4 regions of the Pseudomonas sp. 24 E 13 genome follow, and region 3 is predicted to be linked to each of the others. Evidence: predicted binding sites of a transcription regulator. Region 3 holds the regulator's gene; each other region holds the start of a gene.
The links. Region 3 encodes FliA, which starts transcription of late flagellar genes. Its sites were predicted from a motif close to CTAAAGTTTNNNNNNNNNNNGCCGNTAA; they were not measured.

Region 1: BFP90_RS24870 (flagellar protein MotY) is a predicted target of FliA. The motif match lies at 1,980-2,007, and genes of this name have one in related genera.
Region 2: BFP90_RS23470 (methyl-accepting chemotaxis protein) is a predicted target of FliA. The motif match lies at 2,055-2,082, and genes of this name have one in related genera.
Region 4: BFP90_RS13180 (methyl-accepting chemotaxis protein) is a predicted target of FliA. The motif match lies at 3,613-3,640, and genes of this name have one in related genera.

Annotation. Positions count from the first base shown of each region.
Region 1 covers NZ_CVTO01000156.1:77,048-82,157, reverse strand. Annotated here, with positions in the region: gene rnt (ribonuclease T) at 197-871, opposite strand; gene pyrC (dihydroorotase) at 868-1,914, opposite strand; gene BFP90_RS24870 (flagellar protein MotY) at 2,071-2,979, shown strand; gene BFP90_RS24865 (argininosuccinate synthase) at 3,109-4,326, shown strand; gene BFP90_RS24860 (response regulator transcription factor) at 4,955-5,110, shown strand, end outside.
Region 2 covers NZ_CVTO01000153.1:50,166-55,275, forward strand. Annotated here, with positions in the region: gene BFP90_RS23460 (NorM family multidrug efflux MATE transporter) at 1-931, opposite strand, end outside; gene BFP90_RS23465 (LysR substrate-binding domain-containing protein) at 1,084-2,004, shown strand; gene BFP90_RS23470 (methyl-accepting chemotaxis protein) at 2,183-4,159, shown strand; gene BFP90_RS23475 (YifB family Mg chelatase-like AAA ATPase) at 4,165-5,110, opposite strand, start outside.
Region 3 covers NZ_CVTO01000027.1:6,478-11,587, forward strand. Annotated here, with positions in the region: gene flhA (flagellar biosynthesis protein FlhA) at 1-523, shown strand, start outside; gene flhF (flagellar biosynthesis protein FlhF) at 536-1,852, shown strand; gene fleN (flagellar synthesis regulator FleN) at 1,958-2,791, shown strand; gene fliA (RNA polymerase sigma factor FliA) at 2,788-3,528, shown strand; gene BFP90_RS01030 (chemotaxis response regulator CheY) at 3,696-4,070, shown strand; gene BFP90_RS01035 (protein phosphatase CheZ) at 4,089-4,877, shown strand; partial or broken gene BFP90_RS01040 (Hpt domain-containing protein) at 4,889-5,110, shown strand, end outside.
Region 4 covers NZ_CVTO01000116.1:76,387-81,496, forward strand. Annotated here, with positions in the region: gene BFP90_RS13150 (alpha/beta hydrolase family protein) at 1-89, opposite strand, end outside; gene BFP90_RS13155 (FMN-dependent NADH-azoreductase) at 281-892, opposite strand; gene BFP90_RS13160 (LysR substrate-binding domain-containing protein) at 1,019-1,927, shown strand; gene BFP90_RS13165 (MmcQ/YjbR family DNA-binding protein) at 1,924-2,280, shown strand; gene BFP90_RS13170 (DUF1294 domain-containing protein) at 2,269-2,652, opposite strand; gene BFP90_RS13175 (undecaprenyl-diphosphate phosphatase) at 2,649-3,479, opposite strand; gene BFP90_RS13180 (methyl-accepting chemotaxis protein) at 3,708-5,110, shown strand, end outside.

The sequences.
Region 1 (5,110 bases), on a different contig from region 3:
GCGACGATTCGACTTGCGCGTGATTGCGCAGTATCAGCCCATAAATACGTCACTGACACGCCGCAAGCCCCAATGCCATGTAGGAGCGAGCTTGCTCGCGAAAAACTCACAGGCACCGCGTTCATTCAGCAAGCACGCGTTATCGTTGACGTTTTTCGCGAGCAAGCTCGCTCCTACAGACCTGGCGGGACGAGTCTCAGTCGCTGAAGTCTTCCCAGCCACCCATCTGTTTCCAGCGATTGACGATGCCGCAGAACAGCTCGGCGGTCTTTTCGGTGTCGTAGCGCGCCGAATGAGCTTCGCGGCCGTCAAAGTCGATGCCGGCGGCCTGGCAGGCTTTCGCCAGCACGGTCTGGCCATAGGCCAGGCCGGCGAGCGTGGCGGTGTCGAAACTGGAGAACGGATGAAACGGGTTGCGTTTCATGTCCAGCCGCGCCACGGCGGCGTTCAGGAAGCCCAGGTCGAAACTGCTGTTGTGCCCTACCAGGATCGCGCGCTTGCAGCCGTTGGCCTTCAGCGCCTTGCGTACGCCACGGAAGATGTCGGTCAGCGCCGCTTCTTCACTCACCGCCATGCGCAGCGGGTGATCAAGCTTGATGCCGGTGAACTCCAGGGCCGCTGCTTCGATGTTGGCCCCTTCAAACGGCTCGACGCGGAAGAAGTGGGTGTGATCCGGGTACACGAAGCCCTGCTCGTCCATGCCGATGGTGGTCGCGGCAATTTCCAGCAACGCGTCGGTGGCGCAATTGAAACCGCCGGTTTCTACATCGATAACGACAGGCAGGTAGCCTCGGAAACGCTCGGCCATCGGGTGGCGCGAACCGCCGCCACCGCCATGTTCCTGGTCTTCATCGTAATGGTCTTCACTCACTTGCTTTCCTCCAGCAGGCGCCAGCGCAGTGTTTCACCGGCGCGCAGCGGGATAACGGTCAGCTCGCCAAACGGCAGGCTGGCGGGGGCGGTCCAGTCTTCACGAACCAGGGTGATGCGGTCGGTATTGGCCGGCAGGCCATAGAAGCGCGGGCCGTTGAGGCTGGCGAAACCTTCAAGCTTGTCCAGGGCGTTGCGTTGTTCGAACGCTTCAGCGTACAGCTCGATGGCGGCAAACGCGGTGTAGCATCCCGCGCAACCGCAGGCGGCTTCCTTGGCGTGCTGGGCGTGGGGCGCGGAATCGGTGCCGAGGAAGAACTTCGGGTTGCCGCTGGTCGCGGCATCCAGCAACGCCACCTGGTGGGTGTTGCGCTTGAGGATCGGCAGGCAATAGAAGTGCGGCCGAATACCGCCCACCAACATGTGATTGCGGTTGTACAACAGGTGGTGTGCGGTGATGGTCGCGCCGACGTTGGCCGAAGCCTCGGTGACGAACTGCACGGCGTCTGCGGTGGTGATGTGTTCGAACACCACCTTGAGGGTCGGGAACAGCTCGACCACGCGGCGCATATGTTCGTCGATGAAGATCTTTTCGCGATCGAACACGTCGACATCGCCACGGGTGACTTCACCGTGGATCAACAGCGGCATGCCCACATCGGCCATGGCTTCGATGGCCGGCAGTATCTTGTCGATGCTGGTCACGCCGGAGTCGGAGTTGGTGGTCGCGCCGGCCGGGTACAGCTTGGCGGCGTGCACGAAACCGCTGGCCTTGGCCTCGCGAATCTCCGAAGGCTGGGTGCGGTCGGTGAGGTAGAGCACCATCAGCGGTTCGAAGCGGCTGCCGGCCGGTCGTGCAGCGAGGATACGCTGGCGATAGGCATCGGCTTGCTCGGCGTTACGCACCGGAGGTACCAGGTTAGGCATGATGATGGCGCGTCCAAATGTGCGCGCGACATCGGCCACGGTGTGGGGTAACACAGCACCATCACGAAGATGTATATGCCAGTCGTCGGGACGCAGCAGGGTCAGGCGGTCGGACATTGGGGATTCCAGGCGGGTCAATCTGGTGGGAATGCTACCGGAAAAGACTCGTGCAGGCACTCGCTATCAAGTTTTGCAGGATGCAACCGATAGCACTGGGTATGCCTTAACGATGTATGACGCCTTGAAGTGTTGTAGAAACCAGTGGAGCCTCCCGTGCGCCAGCATTATCTAGCCCTGCTCAGTGTGTTCGCCAGCCTGCCCGCGATGGCCCTCACGTTCCAGACACGCCTGGAGAATATTGAGTGGAAAGTGGAGGGCGATCAGTTCGAGTGCCGCCTGACCCAGCCGATCACTGATTTCGGCTCGGGTGAGTTTGTGCGCCGGGCGGGCGAGCAGGCGACCTTTCGCCTGAAAGCCTACAGTGGTTCGCTCGGTGCCGGTTCCGCCACGTTGCTGGCCGCCGCCGCGCCCTGGCAACCGGGCCGTGGCGACATCAACCTCGGTGCGGTACGCGTCGGCAGTGGTGATGTGCTGTTTAACAGCTCCCAGGCCCAGGCCGGGCGTCTGTTCACCGGTTTGCTCGAAGGCCGCAGCCCGACCGTGCGGCACTACGGACGCGAAGGCGGTTATTCGGAAATTCGCCTGCTGCCGGTGAAATTCTCCAAGGCCTACAACGACTATCAGTTGTGTACTACCAAGCTGTTGCCGATGAACTACGATCAGGTTAAACAAACGGAAGTCGGTTTCCCCGGTGGTGGCATCGAACTGGATGCAGCGGCCCGGAAGAAACTGTCGGTCATTGTCGCGTTCATGAAAGCCGACCCTACGGTCAACCACATCGAGCTGAACGGCCATTCGGATAACAGCGGCAACCGCCTGACCAACCGTGATGTTTCACGACGCCGTGCCTTGGCGGTAGTGGACTACTTCAAGGCCAACGGCATCCCGGAATCCCAGATCACGATGCGTTTCCATGGTGAAAGCTACCCCTTGGCGCCCAACACCAACGCCGCCAATCGAGCGCGCAACCGTCGGGTCAACGTGCAGCTCGAACGCGTGGCGGCGCCCGAGAAACCGGCACCCCAGGCCGCAACTCCGAGCAACCCTGCTGCGACCTCGTAAGGCGCGGTCATCGGTCGCTCGTTCGACACAATCTGTCGCTTTATCTTCATTTGCTGTCGCGCCCCTGTAAATTCGCGGTTTTGATCGGTAGAATCGTTGCCTTTCCGTACAACCCCGTGGAGTGATGGCATGGCCGACGTAAACAAGGTCGTTCTCGCGTATTCCGGCGGCCTGGACACTTCGGTGATCCTCAAGTGGCTGCAGGATACTTATAACTGTGAAGTGGTGACATTCACCGCTGACCTGGGTCAGGGCGAAGAGGTCGAACCTGCACGTGCCAAGGCGCAAGCCATGGGCGTGAAAGAGATCTACATTGACGACCTGCGCGAAGAGTTCGTCCGCGATTTCGTTTATCCGATGTTTCGCGCCAACACCGTCTATGAAGGCGAGTACCTGCTCGGCACCTCCATTGCACGTCCGCTGATCGCCAAGCGCCTGATCGAAATCGCCAACGAAACCGGCGCCGATGCCATTTCCCATGGCGCCACCGGCAAGGGCAACGACCAGGTGCGTTTCGAACTGGGCGCCTACGCCCTCAAGCCCGGCGTGAAAGTGATTGCGCCTTGGCGTGAATGGGACCTGCTGTCCCGTGAAAAGCTGATGGATTACGCTGAAAAGCACGCGATCCCGATCGAGCGTCACGGCAAGAAGAAGTCCCCGTACTCGATGGATGCCAACCTGCTGCACATTTCCTATGAAGGCGGCGTGCTGGAAGACACCTGGACCGAGCACGAAGAAGACATGTGGAAATGGACCGTCTCCCCGGAGAATGCTCCAGACAAGCCGCAGTATCTGGAACTAACCTACCGCAACGGTGACATCGTCGCGCTGGATGGTGTCGAGATGACACCCGCCACCGTGCTGGCGACCCTGAACCGTATCGGGGGCGAACACGGCATCGGTCGTCTCGACATCGTCGAGAACCGTTACGTCGGCATGAAGTCCCGTGGCTGCTACGAAACACCGGGCGGCACCATCATGTTGCGTGCTCACCGCGCCATCGAGTCCATTACCCTGGACCGTGAAGTGGCCCACCTCAAAGATGAGCTGATGCCCAAGTACGCCAGCCTGATCTATACCGGCTATTGGTGGAGCCCTGAGCGCCTGATGCTGCAGCAGATGATCGACGCCTCCCAGGCCCACGTGAACGGCGTGGTGCGCCTGAAGCTGTACAAGGGCAATGTGATCGTGACCGGTCGCAAGTCCGATGAGTCACTGTTTGACGCCAACATCGCGACCTTCGAGGAAGATGGCGGTGCCTACAACCAGGCGGACGCGGCCGGCTTCATCAAGTTGAACGCCTTGCGCATGCGCATCGCGGCCAACAAGGGACGCAAGTTGTTCTGAGTGTTTTGCCTGTTGTGAGAAAGCCCCTTATGCAAGGGGCTTTTTTTTGCCCTGAATATACCGATACAAACATTAATCAGGCGTGGGCAACGTTTAAAAGTGTTTGGTATGTGTTTAAGCGTTTTATTCAAGTCTTTCGAGATTTTTTCAGTTTCAGAAATCTACTCTCCTACGGAAAGGTTTTTTACATCTAGACAGGAACCATGTCTTACAGAAAATTCACTCATATAGGCGCAAAGGATCTGTAATTTGTGGAATTTTCTGTAGGAAAATTGGATGTATATAAATATGTTAAATGGAACTGAAGCTGACGGGGTTTTTTCAGCCCTTTGTATAAGCCGCAACGGTAAGCAAGGGGTATTTCCTGAGAGCGCTGTGCGCAACGTTTACGGCATAGGCCTCGGGATGAGGATATTTCACTCAAAATATGTACGAGCAGGGAAAGGTCTGAAGGGTTCCATAAAGCCCAATACACTAAAGTTGGCGAATTTTTGTAGGCTAATTCCTTTCTTGTTGTGGGTTGGGTCTCTGCCTGCTGTTGCTCGGGGGGGCACGCTATGCCAACTAGCAGGCGACTAGGCTATTGTGCTTTCTCTAAATAATTCGAACAGCGAAATTGGACTTTCTCATGAATAAAGTGCTGATCGTGGATGATCATCCCGTCATTCGGCTAGCTGTGCGCATGCTAATGGAGCGTCATGGTTATGAGGTTGTTGCCGAGACTGATAACGGTGTCGATGCGCTGCAACTTGCGCGGGAACATATGCCGGATATTGTCATATTG
Region 2 (5,110 bases), on a different contig from region 3:
GCAACTGCCCGGCGCCATAATGCTGGCCGATACGCATGGTCACCGCGTAGGACATCCCCGCCGGAACCATGAACGCCACCGAGACGATCTGCAGGGCAATCTGGTGCGCCGCCAACTGCGTACTGCCCATGGTGCCCATGCACAGCGCCGCAAACGCGAACAGCCCGACTTCCACCGCATAGGTGCCCCCAATCGGCAGGCCCAGGCGCCACAACTCGCGCAGGTACCGGGTATTGAGGCGCAGCAGCCCGCTGCTCAGTGGATAGGCGGCGTAGGTGCGGTTGCTGCGGATGTACCACATCAGTGCCAACGCCATGCCATTGGCGACGATGGCTGTGACCAGGCCAATGCCCATCAGCCCGAGTTTGGGCAGGCCGAACATGCCTTCGATCAGCGCGTGATTGAGCAGGTAGTTGACCACCGTGCCGCACAGGCTGATGACCATCACCGGGGTGGCTTTGCCGATGGCGCTGGTGAAGCCGCGCAGTGCCATGAAGCTCAGATAGCCGGGCAGGGCGAACGGCAGCAGGGTCAGAAATTGCCCGGCGGCCTGCACGTTGGTTTCGGTCTGGCCGAACATCAGCAGCACCGGCTTGAGGTTCCACAGCAGCAGCGCCGCCGCCAGGGCCATCAACCAGGCGAGCCACAGCCCGGCCTGGGTCAGCCGGGTGGCGCCGTCGATGTCGCCCGCGCCGTGACGGATGGCCACAAGGGTGCCCACTGCCGCGATCACGCCGATGCAGAAAATCGCCACGAACGAATAGCTCGCCGCGCCCAGGCCACCGCCGGCCAGGGCTTCGGGGCTCAAGCGCGCCATCATCAGGGTGTCGGTCAACACCATCAGCATGTGCGCCAACTGTGAGGCAATCAACGGCCCCGCCAGCCGCAGAATGGCCCAGAGTTCGGTACGTGCCGGATGCTGCATGATCATCGCTCTCGAAATGTCAGGGAGGTGGGGAAGGGTTGATTCTCGGCGCTTTCGGCGCATTGCACAAAGGGATAAAAGCGATCGTTTGCATGATTAAAACTCATGCCTGATTGATTCTGGTAGGGTTTGGCCATTGCGCTGTCGGAGTCATCAAAATGTCTCGTCGTCTTCCCCCGCTTTATGCCCTGCGGGCATTCGAGGCCGCGTCCCGTCACCACTCCTTCACCCGCGCGGCGCAGGAGTTGTCGATTACCCAGAGTGCGGTCAGCCGGCATATCCGTACCCTCGAAGAGCATTTCGCCTGCCGGCTGTTCCAGCGCAGCGGCCGTACCTTGCAACTCACGGAGGCGGCGCGCTTGTTGCTGCCCGGCGTGCGCGAAGGTTTCGCCGCCCTGGAGCGCGCCTGCCATACCCTGAACGCCGAAGATGACATCTTGCGTATGAAAGCACCGTCCACCCTGACCATGCGCTGGCTGTTGGCGCGATTGAGCCGCTTTCGGGCCCTGCAGCCGGGCAATGAAGTGCAGCTCACCAGCGCGTGGATGAACATCGATGAAGTGGACTTCAATCAGGAACCGTTCGATTGCGCAGTGTTGCTCAGTAACGGGCACTTTCCGGCGGACTGGGAGGCCAGCCACCTGTTTGCCGAAATGCTGATTCCGGTGGGCGCGCCCAATCTATTGGATGACGGCCCCTGGGACGTGCAGCGGCTGGCAACGGCCGAACTGCTGCACCCGACACCGGACCGGCGTGACTGGCGTTACTGGCTGGAGCACATGGGGCTGACCTCCCGGGTCTCGCTCAAGGGTGGGCAGGTGTTCGACACGCTGGAGCTGGGCATGATCGCTGCCGCGCGCGGCTATGGCGTGTCCATGGGAGACCTGTTGATGGTGGCCGAGGACGTCGCCCAGAAACGCTTGAGCCTGCCGTGGCCAACGGCCGTCGCCAGCGGGGAAAGTTATTACCTGGTGTGGCCGAAAACCCGGCCCGGGGGTGAGCGCTTGCGGCGCCTGGCGGAGTTTCTGCAGAGCGAGGTGCAGGCGATGGTCTTGCCCGCGGTGACTCGCCTCGAATGAAGGGGTTGGTCTATGCACGGCAATCGATTGCGTCATACCTCTGTGAATCGCTCAAGTATTGTGAAACCGCGCCGAAGTAGGTGTGCTGGACCAATCGTGCCCCAACGTTTCCCACTAGATAATTCGCCGAGCAGCGCTAAGAGATCAGGATGATCCTGGCCTCGGCTCAGGAGCTGTCATGTCTCAACCTCGCGCTCGGATCGCTTCCCAGTTAGGCCTCGCATTAGCCGTGATTCTGGCGGTCGTCATCAGCGGCAGTACCGTTTTCGCACTACGCTCGCTCGATACCGCCAACCTCGCGACCCGTGAGGAGCACCTGGCCAGCGAGGCGCGTTTGCTCGCCGACCAGCTCAATACCTTCCACAGCACCTTGCGCGAGAGCACTCAGCGTTTGAGCGGGCTGTTTGAAAAGCGCTTCGGCGCCGGTTTGAGCGTGCGTGCGGACCAGCCTGTCGCCGTGGCCGGTGTACAAACCCCAAGCCTGTACCTGGGCGGCGAGTTGCTGAACAACAACTTCGGCGAAGTGGACGAATTCAAGGACATGTCCGGCGGCGTGGCCACGGTGTTCGTGCGCAGCGGCGATGACTTCATCCGTATCAGCACCTCCCTGACCAAGCAGGATGGCAACCGCGCCATCGGCACCGTGCTGGATCGCCAGGGCCCGGCCTACCAGCGTGTGTTCAACGGGCAGGCCTATATCGGCCGGGCCGTGTTGTTCGATCGCTCCTATATGACCCAGTACAGCCCGGTGCGTGATGCCAGCGGAAAAGTCATCGCGGTATTGTTCATCGGCTTCGACTACACCGACGAACAAAAAGCCCAGTTCGACAACCTCAAGCGCTTCCGTATCGGCCAGACCGGTTCCTTGTCGCTGCTGGATGAGCAGAAGCACTGGTTGGTGCCGCCGGCCGGTGTGCAAGCCTTGGATCAAGCGGTCGCCGTGATGCTCGACTTGGCGAAGAAACCCGGTGAAGGCCGCTTCTGGAGTGACAAGAACGAAGATTTCTACAGCGTGTCGGTCCCCTTCGAGGGCGGCCCTTGGGCGGTCGTGGCAAGTATGCCCAAGGCCGAGATTCGTGCTGTGACGTGGGACGTGGGGATGCGCCTGGTCATTGGCAGCGTGCTGGCCATGCTGTTGGCTGTGGGGGCCACGGTATGGCTGTTGCGCAGCAAGCTCGCGCCGTTGAGTGACCTGGTGCGTCAGGCTGAAGCGCTCGGCGCAGGTGATCTGAGTGCGCGCCTGAATGTCTCCAGCCATGACGAAATCGGCCAGTTGGCGCGCAGCTTCAACCAGATGGGCGAGGCACTGTCGACCATGGTTTCGCACATCCGCAAGGCGGCTGAAGAGGTCAACAGCCGGGCCCAGGCGCTGTCGGGGTTGTCTGGCGGCGCCTATGAAGGCATGGAGCAGCAGTCCGGCGAAATCACCAGCATGGCCGGCGCGGTGGAAGAATTCAGCGCCACCTCGCTGAATATCGCCGACAACATGGGCAATACCGAGCGTCTGGCCCAGGAAAATGCCCAGCAGACCCGTATCGGGCGTACCTCGATGGAAGAAGCGTCGTCGTCCCTGGAACATATCGCCACCGCGCTGAACAGCACCGCTACGGTGATCAACACCCTGGGCCAGCGCTCCCAGGAAATCGGCGGTATCGTCGGCGTGATTACCTCGATTGCCGAACAGACCAACCTGCTCGCGCTCAATGCCGCCATCGAAGCGGCCCGCGCCGGTGAGCAAGGTCGCGGCTTTGCCGTGGTCGCAGACGAAGTGCGCAACCTGGCCTCTCGCACCCGCCAGGCCACCGATGAAATTTCCGTAATGATCCAGAGCATCCAGCAGGAAACCGGCAATGCCATCAGTACCATGGAGCACGGCAACGTGTTGATGCAGGAAGGCCTGTCGCGCAACGCGGATGTGGCCTCGGCCCTGGCGCGCATCGACGAGCAGAGCCGCTCGGCCGGTCAGCAGTTCGCCGCAATCACCACCGCCACCCAGGAGCAGAGCAGCACCGCGACGTTGCTCAGCAGTAATTTGCAAAGCATCGCACTGGCCAACAGCGAGCAGCGTGAAGTGGTGTCGAACCTGGCGATCACCGCCAAAGAGCTGGAAACCCTGGCGGCGGGCTTGCGGCATGAGGTGGATCGCTTCCGCTAAGCCACTCAAGAGCTCGCTGCCGGGCGGTATTGCAAGGCCTCTTGCAAATGGTGGCGAGCGATGGCGTCTTGTTGTTCCAGGTCCGCCAACGTACGCGCCACCTTGAGCAAGCGATGAGCCGCGCGCAACGACAGCGTCAGCCGCTCGCAGGCGTTCTCCAGCCAGCCTTCGTCGACCTTCGCCAGCGTGCAGTACTCGCGCAGCCCCGGCAGGTCGAGGAAGGCATTGGCGCAGCCCTGGCGTCGTTGCTGGCGTTCCCGTGCGTCGGCCACCAAGGCGGCCGTTTTCGCGGTGGTGTCATCGGTCTGTTGTGCCGGGCTCAGCGCCGTGGCTTCCCGCGCCACCGTCAGGTGCAGGTCGATCCGGTCCAGCAACGGCCCCGAGAGCTTGTTGCGATAGCGCTGTATCTGTTCCGGCGTACACCGGCAACGGCCGCTGGGTTCGCCCATATAACCGCACGGGCAGGGGTTCATCGCCGCGACCAGTTGAAAGCGCGCCGGGAAGCTCACCCGGTCACGGGCGCGGGAAATCACGATATGTCCCGACTCAAGCGGCTCGCGCAGGACTTCCAGCACCTTGCGGTCAAATTCCGGCAATTCATCCAGGAACAACACGCCGTGGTGGGCCAGGGTGATTTCCCCCGGTTGCGGCTTCGAGCCGCCGCCGACCAGCGCAGGGCCCGAGGCCGAATGGTGCGGCTGGCGAAACGGCCGGTGCGGCCAATGGCTCAACGGTGCCAGGCTGACCACCGATTGAATCGCCGCGACTTCCAGCGCTTCCTGTTCACTGAGCGGTGGCAGCAACCCCGGCAGGCGGCTGGCGAGCAGTGTCTTGCCGGTGCCGGGCGGGCCGCTGAACAGCAGGTTATGCGCCCCCGCCGCCGCGATCAGCAGCGCTCGCTTGGCAGCCATTTGGCCCTGGACTTCGCTGAGGTCCGGGTAAGGTTTGTTC
Region 3 (5,110 bases):
GGTGCCGGGCGTGCTGTCGCTGTCGCAGTTGCTCAAGGTGCTGCAAGCCTTGCTCGCCGAACAAGTGCCGGTACGGGACATTCGCAGCATTGCCGAGGCCATCGCCAACAACGCCGCCAAGAGTCAAGATACTGCCGCGCTGGTGGCTGCGGTGCGCGTCGGTTTGTCCCGCGCAATCGTGCAAAGCATTGTAGGCGTTGAGTCTGAGCTGCCTGTTATCACCTTGGAGCCAAGGTTGGAACAGATATTGCTCAATAGTATTCAGAAGGCAGGGCAAGGCCAGGAAGAAGGGGTTTTGCTGGAGCCAAGCATGGCTGAAAAGCTGCAGCGTTCGTTGATCGAAGCCGCGCAGCGCCAGGAAATGCAGGGCCAGCCGGTGATTCTGCTGGTGGCCGGTCCGGTCCGCGCGATGTTGTCGCGCTTTGGACGCCTGGCAGTACCGAATTTGCACGTGTTGGCTTACCAGGAAATTCCTGACAATAAGCAAGTGACTATCGTCGCGACAGTAGGGCCCAACGGCTGAGGGTAGTGGGTTATGCAAGTAAAGCGTTTTTTCGCCGCCGATATGCGTCAGGCCATGAAGTTGGTCCGCGATGAGCTGGGCGCCGATGCCGCGATTATCGGTAACCGCCGTATTGCCGGCGGTGTCGAGCTGACGGCTGCCCTGGATTACACCCCCCAGGCCCTGGCCCCGCGCGTGCCGAACATGGAGCTTGAAGACGAGCTGCGCAAGACCGCTTCGCGCATCGTCTCGGCCCAGGCCGAATTGAGCATGCGCGGCGACAGCGACGCCACCACCAATCGCCAGTTGTTCGCCGGCCTGCCGCTGACCGCTTCCGAGCCGCTGGTGGAACCTACGTTCGTCGAACCGCCACGTCCCGCCGCGCCAGCCCCGGCCGCCGCAGTCGATCAGCGTGTGTTCGATTCGATGCGCTTTGAACTCAACGGCCTGCGCGAGCTGCTCGAAGTGCAACTCGGCTCTTTGGCCTGGACGCAACTGCAAGGCAGCAAGCCGCAGCAGGCCAACCTGTGGCGTCGCCTGCAACGCATCGGCCTGTCCGGCCCGTTGTCCCGTGACCTGCTGGCGCTGACTGCCGAAGTCGAAGAACCACGCCAAGCCTGGCGCATGCTGCTGGCGCACCTGGCGCGCATGATCGCCACCCCGGAGATCGAACCCCTGGAAGAGGGCGGGGTGATCGCCATGGTCGGTCCTGCCGGCATGGGCAAGACCACCACCCTGGCCAAGCTGGCCGCCCGTTATGTACTCAAGTACGGCGCGCAGAACATCGCGCTGGTGAGCATGGACAGTTATCGCATCGGCGCCCAGGAACAGCTCAAGACCCTGGGCCGCATCCTCAATGTGCCGGTGACCCACGTCGACCCGGGCCAGTCCCTGGCCAACGCCCTCGACCCGCTGCTGCGCAAGCGCGTGGTGTTGATCGATACCGCCGGCCTGCAAGCCAGCGACCCGGCCCTGCGCATGCAGCTCGAAAGCCTGGCCGGGCGTGGCATCAAGTCGAAAAATTACCTGGTGCTTGCAACCACCAGCCAGAAACAGGTTCTTACCGCTGCCTACCACAGCTATAAGCGCTGCGGCCTGGCCGGTTGTATCCTGACCAAACTGGATGAAACCGCCAGCCTGGGCGAAGTGCTGAGCCTGGCAATCAGTCATGAACTACCGGTCGCCTACCTGACCGACGGGCCGCGGATTCCGGATGATTTGCATCTGCCGCGCCGTCATCAGTTGGTCAGCCGTGCTGTCAGCGTGCAAATGCAAGACGAGCCTAGCGAGGAAGCGATGGCTGATATGTTCGCCGACCTTTATCACAACCCGGCAAAACGGGTGGGATGAGGCAGGATGAACACCGTGAAATGTACCTACATCGATGGTCTGCAAGCGATACACGCGGCCAAGCCATGTAGCCTGCGTCTAAGCAAGACAAGGTAAAGAAATAAAATGGGCAGCATGCATCCCGTACAGGTGATCGCGGTGACCGGCGGCAAAGGTGGCGTCGGCAAAACTAACGTGTCAGTGAATTTGTCCCTGGCCCTGGCAGAGCTTGGCCGTCGCGTCATGCTGCTGGATGCTGACCTGGGCCTGGCCAACGTGGACGTTCTGTTGGGGCTGACCCCCAAACACACGCTGGCCGATGTGATCGAAGGCCGCTGTGAGCTGCGCGACGTGCTGCTGCAGGGGCCCGGTGGGATCCGCATCGTGCCGGCCGCCTCCGGCACCCAGAGCATGGTGCACTTGAGTCCGGCGCAGCATGCCGGCCTGATCCAGGCCTTCAGCGATATCGGCGACAACCTTGACGTGCTGGTGATCGACACCGCCGCCGGGATCGGCGAGTCGGTGGTCAGCTTTGTCCGCGCAGCGCAAGAAGTACTGCTGGTGGTGTGCGACGAGCCCACCTCGATTACCGATGCCTACGCCCTGATCAAACTGCTCAACCGTGACTACGGCATGAACCGCTTTCGCGTGCTGGCCAACATGGCCCAGAGCCCGCAGGAAGGGCGTAACCTGTTCGCCAAGTTGACCAAGGTCACGGATCGTTTCCTCGATGTGGCTTTACAATACGTCGGCGCCGTTCCCTACGACGAGTGTGTGCGCAAGGCCGTGCAAAAGCAGCGTGCGGTCTACGAAGCGTTCCCTCGTTCGAAGTGCGCACTGGCATTCAAGGCCATTGCCCAGAAGGTCGATACCTGGCCGTTGCCTGCCAACCCTCGGGGGCATCTGGAGTTTTTCGTCGAGCGACTGGTGCATCAGACGAGCGCGGGACCTGTGCTATGACATCAAGCGGCTACAACCTTTACAAAAAGTCGGCACGTGACAGCCAGGGCGAATTGATCGAGCGCTATGCGCCCCTGGTCAAGCGCATTGCCTATCACCTGCTGGCGCGCCTGCCTGCCAGCGTGCAGGTTGAAGACCTGATCCAGGCCGGCATGATCGGCCTGCTCGAAGTGTCGACCAAATATGACGCGAGCAAGGGCGCGAGTTTCGAGACGTATGCGGGTATCCGTATCCGTGGCGCGATGCTCGATGAGGTGCGTAAAGGGGACTGGGCGCCGCGTTCGGTACACCGCAATACGCGCATGGTCAGTGACGCAATTCGCGCAATTGAAGCAAAAACCGGTCGTGACGCTAAAGATCATGAAGTTGCGGCCGAACTCCAATTGAGTCTCGACGATTATTACGGGATTTTGAACGATACCTTGGGCAGCCGCCTGTTCAGTTTCGACGACCTGTTACAGGACGGCGAACACGAAGGGCTGCACGAGGACGGCGCGAGTGCGCATATGGAACCGTCGCGCGATCTGGAAGATGAGCGTTTCCAGGGAGCATTGGCGGACGCCATTGCCAATCTGCCGGAGCGTGAGCGCCTGGTGCTGGCGCTGTACTACGACGAAGAGCTGAACCTCAAGGAAATCGGTGAGGTCCTGGGGGTCAGCGAATCGCGTGTCAGCCAGTTGCATAGCCAGTGCGCGGCCCGCTTGCGGGGGCGGTTGGGAGAGTGGCGCGCGCGCTGACAGGCAGTGTGGGGACACTGCAGATGCTACCGCGAAGGTTTCGGCCTTCGCGGATTCGCTCCGTGGTGCCCTGGGCAGTCCTTTTTGTGTAACGCCTGTTGATTGAAGTGGCGCGTCCAGGTGCTGGGCGCGTTTAAGACTGCTTGGAGGTCGAATTGGACAAGAACATGAAAATCCTCATCGTTGATGACTTCTCAACGATGCGGCGGATCATAAAAAACCTGTTGCGTGACCTTGGGTTCACTAACACGGTCGAGGCGGATGACGGCATTACGGCGATTCCGATCCTCAACAGCGGCAGCATCGACTTTCTGGTAACCGACTGGAACATGCCGGGCATGACCGGTATCGATTTGCTGCGCCATGTGCGCGCCGATGAAAAACTGCGCAGCCTGCCGGTGTTGATGGTGACCGCCGAAGCCAAGCGTGAACAGATCATCGAAGCCGCCCAAGCCGGGGTCAACGGTTACGTGGTCAAGCCATTCACAGCATTGGCCTTGAAAGAGAAGATCGAAAAAATCTTCGAACGCATCCACGGCTAATGCCATCGCGGGGGAGCTATGGAGCATAAAGAAACAACACTGGGCGACTTTGAGTCGACCCTGAAAAAGCATGCTCACCAGTTGGTCGACAGCCTGGAAAAAGGCCATTTCGCCGACGCGGTGCAGTTGATCCATGAGCTTAACCAGACCCGTGACCGCGGCCTGTACCAGGAAGTGGGCAAGCTCACACGCGAGCTGCACAGTGCGATCGTCAATTTCCAGATTGACCCGCGCATGCCCCAGGCCGAAGAGATTTCGCAGATCACCGATGCCACTGAACGCTTGTCCTATGTGGTCAGGCTGACCGAGGCGGCGGCCAACCGCACCATGGACCTGGTGGAAAACGCCACGCCCCTGGTCAACGGCATGGCCAGCGAAGCCCACGCCCTGAGCGTGGACTGGGGCCGCTTCATGCGCCGCGAAGTGGGGGCTGAAGAGTTCCGTGAGCTGGCGCGTCGCGTCGACGGTTTTCTGTCGCGCAGCGAGCAGGAAAACCGCACGGTGGCCAGCAACCTCAACGATATTCTGCTGGCCCAGGATTACCAGGACCTCACAGGCCAGGTGATCAAGCGGGTGACCCAACTGGTCACCGAAGTGGAAAGCAACCTGCTCAAACTGGTGCTCATGGCCGGTCAGGTCGACCGTTTTGCCGGCATCGAACATGACCGCGAAGCGATCCTCTCGGAAAAAGATCCACAAAAACATCTCGCCAAGGGTGAAGGTCCGCAGATTCATGCCGATAAACGTGAAGACGTCGTATCCGGTCAAGATGACGTAGACGATTTGCTGTCCAGTTTAGGCTTCTAAGGAGCACCCACATGAGCTTCGGCGCCGATGAAGAAATCCTTCAGGATTTCCTTGTAGAGGCCGGCGAAATTTTAGAGCAACTGTCCGAACAACTGGTCGAGCTGGAAAGCCGCCCGGATGATGCGAACCTGCTCAATGCAATTTTTCGCGGTTTTCACACTGTAAAAGGGGGCGCCGGCTTCCTCCAGCTCCATGAGCTGGTGGAGTGCTGCCACATCGCCGAGAACGTCTTC
Region 4 (5,110 bases), on a different contig from region 3:
CTCCAATGCGGGTGCGGCGCAGGCGCGGCGTGCACTGAAAGCAGGCCGCCGCACAGGGAAAGAACCAAAACAGCACAGAGACGCATCATGGGGATGTCCACCTTTGCTGCATGAGAACCGGCAGGCCGTCTAAAAATTCCCGGGTATTGAACCCAAGCTGCATAACCTGGGCCATAAATGGAAAAACTCCGTACTCCGCTCGCGCTCAGGCGATCAGAATACAGAGTTTAGGCGCTCGGCTTCAGATTGAAACAGGGCGAGGCGAACATTTACACAAGCCTTACGCGGCGGCGAACAATTGCTCGCTGATCCGCACGTTGGCGTCGCTCAACGCTTTGCTGCGCATTTCGTCGCTGTAGGCCAGTCCTTCGGCGCGTACGATTTCGATATCGGTGATGCCGAAGAAGCCAAACAGCAGCTTCAGGTAGCCTTCATGGGCGGCACCGGATGCCTGGCCGGCATGCAGGCCGCCGGCAGTGGAGACAATGATGACTTTCTTGTTGCCGCACAGGCCTTCGGGACCGGTTTCGGTGTAGCGGAAGGTCTGGCCGGCGACGGCGATACGGTCGATCCAGGCTTTGAGCTGGGTCGGGATGGTGAAGTTGTACATCGGCGCGCCGACCACCACGGCGTCGGCGGCGAGGAACTCAGCCAGCGACGATGCGCTCAGTTCGGCTTCATGCTTTTGCGCGGCATTGCGCAGTTCAGCAGCGGTGCCCAATGCGCTCAGGGTCGCGCCGGAAAAATGATTGATCCCTTCGCTGGCCAGGTCACGGTAAGTCACTTCCACGCCCGGCTCGGCGGCTTGCCATGCCTTGACCACGCCGGCGCTGAGCTGACGGGAAGCCGAGTTGTCGCCGAGGATGCTGGAATCGATATGCAACAGTTTCATGGTGGGGTCTCCGAGGTGGGATCGACAGGGGCGATCAGATGGTGGTGATACTACGCACCTAATCAATCGTCGATAAGTCACCTGGAATGCGATAGATTGTCCCACTGACAGGACAATAGGCCCAGCATGCAAGACCTTAACGACCTCTATTACTTTGCCAAAGTCGTCGAAGCCGGCGGTTTCGCCGCCGCCGGGCGTTTATTGGGGATTCCCAAGTCGCGGCTGTCGCGGCGCATTGCCGAGCTGGAGGAGCGCCTGGGCGCACGCCTGCTGCAACGCACCACGCGGCAACTGACCCTGACCGCCGTCGGCGAACGCTACCTGCGCCACTGCCAGGCAATGCTGGTGGAGGCGGAAATGGCCGATGAGGCCGTGGCCAGCATGTCCACCGAGCCCCGGGGGCGCCTACGGGTCACGTGCCCGGTCGGGCTGGCTCAGCAGATCATGCCGGAACTGGTGGCCGGGTTTCTCGCCGCGCACCCGCTGGTGCAGTTGGACATGACGCTGGTGAATCGTCGCGTCGACCTGGTGGCCGAAGGCATCGACGTGGCGTTGCGCGTACGCGAGTTAGGCGACGAAGACCCGCTGCTGGTCACCAAACGCCTGCGCCGGGCGCAAACTGTGCTGGTGGCCAGCCCGGCACTCCTGCGTGACCGCCGGGTAGAGACCCTGGAAGAACTCAGGCAATTGCCGATCATGGGTGCACTCGAGGCGGACCGCATGGTGCACCAGCGCATCATCGACCCCCAGGGCAACGCCCATGAGCTGGTCATGGAGGCTCGCCTGGGCATCGAAGACTTCATCGTACGCAAGACCAGCGCCCTCATGGGCGTGGGCTTCACGGTGCTGCCGATGATGGATTGCGAAGAAGAACTGGCCAACGGCCGGCTGGTGCAACTGTTGCCGCAATGGTCGTTACCCGGTGGCTGGCTGCAGGCCGTGTACCCGCATCGGCGCGGCGTGCTGCCGGCGATTCGCGCCTGGATCGACTATATGGAAGAGGGCTTCAAAGGCTGCGGAGACCGTCTGTTATGAGCATGACCGAAGCACAAGTCGCGGCGTTCTGCCTGAGCCTGCCAGGGGCGCGCGAGGACTACAAATGGGGCGGCGTGCGGGTGTTCTCGATTGCCGGCAACAAGATGTTCGCGTTGCAGAACCTGCGCGGCGACTCCCTGGCGTTCAAGGTCGACAAGGCGCTGTTCCTCGGCCACGTTGATCGCCCGGGCATCCACCCGGCGCCGTACCTGGCACGTGCGCAGTGGATCATCATGAACACGCCCTACCCGCTCGGTTCCGAGGAACTGCGTGGCTTGTTGCAGCGCTCGCACCAGCTGGTGGTGAGCAAGCTGCCCAAGCGCACACAGGTCGGGTTGGTGCTAGAGGATTGACAGTAGCGTGCCGCCGAGAAACAGCTGGTCCAGCCAGAACACCTGGTGCAGCAGCACGATCACCCAGAACAGCACCTGGTAGGACACCTTGCGCGTCTTGTGCCGGAACACCTGCTGCGCGATCAACGCCCCCGGCCAACCGCCCGCCAGCTCGACGGCGTGCAGGATGTTTTCCGGGATGCGCCGGCCCTCGGTCTGCGCCTTGCGCTTGTCGCTCCAGTACAGAAAGAACGCCACCACGCTGACCACGCCGTAGGCCGCCAGCGGGATCACGGTCTCCCCGCGCTGCCACAGCAGCGCCGAACCCAGCAGCGGCGCCGCGCACAGCAGCACCAGGAGCAACGCTTTCAGGCGTGGGTGCTGGATGTTCATGGTTTGACGGCGGTCCAGTCGATCCAGCCGAATTGCCAGGTCGCCAGGATCACCAGGCCGAACGCGATGCGGTACCAGGCAAAGGCCGCATAGCTGTGGTTGGCGATAAATTTGAGCAGGCCCTTGACCGCAATCATCGCGAAGATGAACGAGGTGACAAAGCCAATGGCGAACACCGGCAGGTCCGCCGGCTGGAACAGGTCGCGGTATTTGTAGCCCGAGTACAGCGCAGCACCGACCATAGTCGGCATGGCCAGGAAGAACGAAAACTCGGTAGCGGTCTTGCGCGACAGGCCGAACAACAGGCCGCCGATGATCGTTGCACCGGAGCGTGAAGTGCCCGGGATCATGGCCAGGCACTGCGCCACGCCGACCTTTAGCGCGTCCTTCCAGGTGATCTCGTCGACAGTTTGCGCATGCACCGCATGTTGGCGACGTTCAGCCCACAACATGATCACACCGCCCACCACCAGGGCCGTGGCCACGGTGATCGGGTTGAACAGGTAATGCTTGATCAGGTCAGCGAAAATCACCCCCAGCACCACCGCCGGCAACACGGCGATGATCAGGTTCACGGTGAAACGCTGGGCGTTGCGCTGGGTGGGCAAGCCGATGACTACGTCGAGGATCTTGCGCCGGAATTCCCAGACCACGGCGAGGATCGCGCCCAGCTGGATAATGATATTGAATGCCTCGAAACGCTCGCCGCCGAAGTTGATCAGGTCAGCGACGATGATCTGGTGGCCGGTGCTGGAGATCGGCAAAAACTCCGTCAGCCCCTCGACCACGCCAAGAATCAGTGCCTGTATGGCGGTCCAAAAATCCATGCTTTCTCCAAAGGTCACGCGCCTGGCGTGCCTCCTAGTGTTTTTTAAAGTTCACTGACAACGAGCGCACTGCAGCGCCCGGCGTTGATTCTCAATGCCGGAATGCAAAAATTCCGTGAAAAATCAGGCAGTACTCAGGTTTTTCGATTACGGGCCGAAAGCCTATCAGACAAGCCGCAAAAGTCGATGCAACACCCACAATTATAAAAGGCTCGGAGTGACAGGACGATGAACAGTTTGCGCAATATGTCGATCAGCCGACGCCTCTGGCTGATCCTGATAGTCGCCGTGCTGATGCTGCTGACTTTGGGCGCCCTGATGCTCAAACAGATCCATGATGACCTCTACCAGGCCAAGCGCCAACAGACCCAGCACGTGGTGCAAACCGCCAGCGGCGTGCTCGGCTACTACCAGAACCTGGAAAAGACCGGCGCACTCACCCGTCAAGCGGCGCAGCAACAAGCCCTGAGCGCGGTGCGCGGCCTGCGGTACGACCACGACGACTACTTCTGGATCAACGACCTCACCCCCGTGATGATCATGCACGCGGCCAACCCCAAGCTGGACGGCCAGAACCTCTCGGCGATCCGCGATCCGGACGGGTTTGCCGTGTTCAATGAATTCGTGAGCCTGGCCAAGGCCAAGGGCGCCGGCATCGTCAATTACCGCTGGCCCAAGCCTGGGGCCGATGCGCCGGTGCAGAAAACCTCATACATCCAACTGTTCGAGCCCTGGGGCTGGATCATCGGCTCGGGCGTCTACGTGGACGACGTGCAGGCCGAGTTCAGCGTCCAGGTGTGGAAAGCCTCTGCTATCGGCCTGGCCATTGCACTGGTCATGGCCCTGCTGGTGCTGTTGATCGCGCGCAGTATCGTGCAGCCGTTGCAGGCTGCGGTGACTGCGATGGCCAACATCGCCAGCGGCGAAAGCGACCTGACCCGCAGCCTCGACACTCACGGGCGTGACGAGGTCACCCAGCTGTCCCGGCACTTCAATACCTTCACCGCCAAATTGCGCCAGGTGGTCGGCCAATTGCAGGTGTGTGCCAACGCCCTCGGCGAGTCGTCCACCGAGTTGGGCCACAACGCCAGCCAGGCCCACGACCGCAGCCAGCAGCAGTCGCAACAGATGGAACTGGTGGCCACCGCCATCAATGAAGTCACCTACGGCGTGCAGGACGTGGCCAAGAATGCCGAGCACGCCGCCAGCGAAATGCGCGATGCCCAGGCCCAGGCGCAGCAGGGCCAGGTCAACATCGACAGCAGTTTGCAGCAGATCGACCAGCTCTCGAGCACCATCAGCCAGGCCGTGGAGGTGATCCGTACCCTGTCCAGCGAAAGCACCCAGATCGGCGGCGTGCTGGAAGTGATTCGGTCGATTGCCGACCAGACCAACCTGCTCGCCCTCAACGCCGCCATCGAAGCCGCACGCGCCGGCGAACAGGGCCGTGGGTTTGCAGTGGTAGCCGATGAGGTACGCCTGCTGGCCCAGCGCACGCAAAAATCCACGGCCGAAATCCAGGCAATGATCGAGCGCCTGCAAGGGCATTCGGAAGCGGCGGTCAAGGTGATCAGCGACAGCCACAGCGCCTCGCAACTGACCATCGAGCAAGCCGGCCTGGCCGGTGCGAG